2 regions of the Leptospira venezuelensis genome follow, and region 1 is predicted to be linked to the other one. Evidence: riboswitches for the same ligand, from Rfam matches in the RefSeq annotation. Region 1 holds a riboswitch; the other holds the start of a gene.

What was found. Region 1 has a riboswitch for cobalamin ahead of B1C82_RS03065 (TonB-dependent receptor). Riboswitches for the same ligand answer to the same signal wherever they lie in the genome.
Region 2: linked by a shared signal. The riboswitch ahead of B1C82_RS11660 (hypothetical protein) and the one ahead of B1C82_RS03065 (TonB-dependent receptor) in region 1 are both predicted to bind cobalamin.

The regions. Positions count from the first base shown of each region.
Region 1 is NZ_NETS01000007.1:217,668-219,872, forward strand. It holds gene lsa26 (surface adhesion protein Lsa26) at 1-302, opposite strand, end outside; cobalamin riboswitch at 661-835, shown strand; gene B1C82_RS03065 (TonB-dependent receptor) at 862-2,205, shown strand, end outside.
Region 2 is NZ_NETS01000010.1:954,185-956,389, forward strand. It holds gene B1C82_RS11655 (LIC_13355 family lipoprotein) at 1-163, opposite strand, end outside; gene B1C82_RS11660 (hypothetical protein) at 199-720, opposite strand; adenosylcobalamin (AdoCbl) riboswitch at 914-1,040, opposite strand; gene B1C82_RS11665 (flavin monoamine oxidase family protein) at 1,280-2,205, shown strand, end outside.

The DNA of each region.
Region 1 (2,205 bases):
TGGTTTAGGCTTTTACTTAAGAAGTTAACTACATCCGCGTTCTCTGGACGTACGCTGAATTCGATTTTTTGTTTTGCCGGAACAAAACATTCGTCCTTCATTTCGTCGCAAGCTTCTGAATCGTTTATAGTATAAACTTCTAAAAGACCTTCGTAAGATTCAAAGATGACCCCTCTGCTTTCGAATTGGATCAATTTTGCAACTGTCCAACCTTCGGAATAAGTTCCCGCTGCTGATAAGGACGAGGTAGTTAAAAGAAAGATTCCTAATAAAAGAAATCTTAAGGATGGAATGCGTTTCATTCGAGTTCGATGCTCCCGTTATGTAGGTAGACCCTAAGGGATTCCCTTTGGGTCGCGAATTCGTGAATCCTTTCCGGTTTTTATCTTACATCAAGAAAATATTTCTTTCTGAATTTGAAAATGTAGGAATTCCTGCAAAGCGAATTCTTTTCTGCTCTGCGTCTTTGCGCCTCTGTGTGCAAAAAATGTACTACGAAAAAGGCACTACGTTAATGTTGTATTTCACTTACCCGCCAGGGATGTGTAGGGCGCGAAGCGTCCTGAGCTCCGGCGAAGGACGAGGACGTATGTCCGAGCCCGGAGCAGCCCGGTCTTGCGTTAGCAAGAGGCGGCCAAACCTTTTTGAGATTGCTCCTCCGAGTCGGGTTGGGAACCTGGTCTTGCAAGTAGATCGGAAAAGGGAATCCGGTGAAAATCCGGAGCTGTACCCGCAGCTGTAAACGCCGAAACGGTCGGACAAAACCACTGTCGAAAGACGGGAAGGGTTCGAATCGGGCGTAAGTCAGAAAACCTATCAGGTCTGCTTTCAATTCTCTGGCTTTCGGGAGTTAAGGCCTCAATGTATAAAAGACCCAAACCATTCAGTAAGATACTTCATCTAGGGCTCTTTTTATTTTCCGTCCAAATTTTTTCCCAAGAGCCTCAGAAAGCGGAAACTTCCACTTTAAAAGTGGTGGGAAAGACCGGTTCAAATTCTCAACCGGAAAATTTCAGAAAGAACCCAACCGGTTTTCAGACTTCCATTGATCTGGACCAATACAATGCACGTTATACGAATCTTCCGGACGTTTTAGAAAGAGAAGCAGGAGTAAGGATCAGAAGATACGGAGGCCTAGGCTCTTATTCTACTCTTTCTCTTAGAGGAACAAATCCTAATCAAACTAGGATCTTTATAGATGGAGTTCCTTTTAATAATGCGCAAGGGGGAGAAGTAAACCTTGCGGACCTTCCTTTTGATAATTTGCAAAGTATAGAAGTATATAGAAGTGGTGCTCCTGTAGGATTTTCCGGTTCAGCAATTGGCGGAAGTGTGAACTTAGTCACAAGAACCGGAACCGGTCCTCCTAAAACTCGTGTTAACATAGGAGCAGGAAGTTTTAATACTGGAAAGGGGAGCATAACGCATACTGGAACTTATGGCGGAATAGGAACCAGCGTATTCTTACTAGGTGAAAAATCAGACCAAAATTTTTCTTATCTAAACAATCATGGGACCTTGCTCGTAAATCCTTTGGACGATACGATTGATAGAAGAAGGAACGCTCAGTATGAAAGAACTTCCGGGATGATCGGGCTCAGTGGTGATATCGGGGCAACTAAGATCAAATTTTGGAATGATCTAAATTATAGATTCCATGGAATTCCTGGACCTGCAAGTAACCAAACTCAACAAGTCCATCGTAGATATCTTAGAAATACTTCTTCTTTAGGAACGGATACAAAAGGTTTACTCGACGGATTATTAAGATTAGAGACTAGAACTTTTACTTCATTTACGAATGACGACCTATTCGACCCAAAATCGGAATTTTCCAAAGGAACTCCTAACTCTACTGCTCATATGGGACAGTCCGGGTTTCAGGTCACTCCTACCTTATATCTATTAGAATATTATCAAATTTTGAAATTTCATGCGGGAGTAGAGAGAGAAACTTTCGAAAGATCCAGAAGCACTCCTCAGAATATAGATCTAAAGTACGAACCTGGAAAAACAAGGACCTATACAACTTTTCAAGTAGAAGACGAGTTTCGATTCTTAGATGGGAAGTTAGTAATGACCCCTGGAGTTTCTTGGGATTCTTATAGGGACAAATTTCAGTCCGACGAACCTTGGTATAGAAAACAAGATCCATTCGCACCTGCCATCAAGACCACTGAATTTTCTAATCCTAAAGTAGGCCTT
Region 2 (2,205 bases), on a different contig from region 1:
CCGGGTCTATAGTTCCAGGAGGACAATTTTCAGAACTAGAAATTGAATTCTGTCCGGTCAATAATAGTCCTGTTAGATCAGTACTGGTTCCGGAGCTGTCACAACCTATGAGAAAGAAAAAGATGAAGGTTCCGAAAAATGTCAATTTCACTATCAATTTCATATATTGTGACTCTCCTTTAAAGTTTTAACAAATGATTATGGAATCATGTAATTCCAGCCGAATCCTGAGCATCCGGCAGATTTAAAGTTGGAAGAATCAGTTGTAGTTGCATCGCTTTTTGCTTCTGCTAAGGTATTTTTCCCGAAGACAGCTTGGCAATATTCAAAACAACGAGCAGCGCTTGAAGGACAAGAATTACTGTGAATTGCGGTCCAATCTATTCTTCCGTATTTATTCGGATTGAAAGCATCGTCCGCAGAAGAGCGATAATATAGTTTTCTGTTTGTGTTATCAACTTCTACGACAGTTAATTTTTGACCGCCTTGTTCAATCCAGGATTTAGCAGTTATAGCAGCAGTATCGTAAACTCCTCCGTCTGATCCACCGGAATAAAAGCCAACTTGCCATGAACCGGCGATTTCAATATAATTGGCTTGGATAATTGCTGCGAGGATCGCGGTATTATCAGATTCTGATTTTTCCGTTTCAAAACAAGCTGTGTTGATTAATGATAAAGCGAATAGAAGGATTATCGCTTTTGTTCTGATTTTTCTCATTTTCTCTCCTAGATTTCTGCCGGATGTCGCGAAAAAAGAATTATAAGCAAAAGAACGTTAGTCGATCATTGATCTAATAAAGATCCGAACGATTTCGTATTTGCCGTAATAGTCTTTTTCCGTTCGAGAGCCCCGACATTTTAACTTTCGGGGCCCCATCGCAGAAAGCGCTGATGCGCTAAAGAGCGAGATTTACGATACTCCCCAACCTCGAGGATTAAGTATCGCGGGGAAGATCTGGCTTATTCCGTTTGAAACGGACATCACAGTTGCGGGTCAGCGCGGGATTTACACCCGACTTCCTCCCTGAAAGCGTAATTCCAGGTTTTGATCCTGCACTTGCCCTGGCAAGGGAAAAACCGTGTGGATATGAAAACGACGTATTCCTTGCAATATCTCTATAAATAGGCGATATTCTAAACACATGATCGATTAAAAAGGATTAGGCACATAATTTCAGATCGAAGGCACATTCTATTCTGCAAAAAATTCGGGAAAGATCTTTCATAGACCGAAAATAAAAGAGAGAGTTCTAATAAAAACTTTCCAGAGGAATCTTATGAAAATGACCCGCTCCACTTTTCTAAAAGCCGGAATTATAAGCGCCGCAGCTTTATTGGGAAGTCGTCAGGGAAATTTATCCGCTCAAAATACAAACTCTGGGAAAAAAGTAATCATACTTGGTGGGGGACTTTCTGGACTTTATGCAGCATATATCTTAGGAAAAACAGGAAGTAAAGTTACTCTGATAGAAGCCACAGATAGAGTGGGGGGAAGAGTTAGATCTATCCAAGATCCTTCCGGCCATGTTGTGGATCTAGGAGCTGAATGGGTTTCTTCCGAAGACAAAACCGTTCGTAGTTTAGTCAGGGAACTTGGATTAAAAATACAATCTTCTCCTTTGGTTCCTGATCTGTTTTTAGGAACTTATAAAAAAGCAGGCACTTGGGAACTTTCTCCCAAATCCCAAGAAATCCTAAGTAAATTAGTATCACAAAATTCTAAATTAGACACTGCGCAACAACAGGCTTTAGATCGTATCAGCATTTATAATTATCTAGTTTATCAAGGAGTCAGTCCGGAAGATCTGACTTTACTTGGTCATAAACTTTCTCTTCATTATGGAGATAGTATTCGTGTACTGTCAGCGGAGAAGGTATTGAGCGATCTTGCACAATTTCCTCAAAGGAATAGCAAGATAGAAGGTGGAATGGAAAATATCGCCAAGACCTTGGTAATGAATATAGAAAATACCGAGTTTGTTTTTTCTGATCCGGTACTTTCCGTGGATCAAGATTCCGCGGGTGTTACGGTAACTACTGCTTCTGGAAGAAAATTTAACGGCTCTACTTGTATCTGTACTTTACCCGCAAACCAAATCTCTAACGTGAAATGGAATCCTGGATTAGATAAGGAAAAACTTCTCGCAGCCTTAAGAGTACGTTATTCTCAAATCTATAAATTGTTTTTGGTTTTGAAAGAATC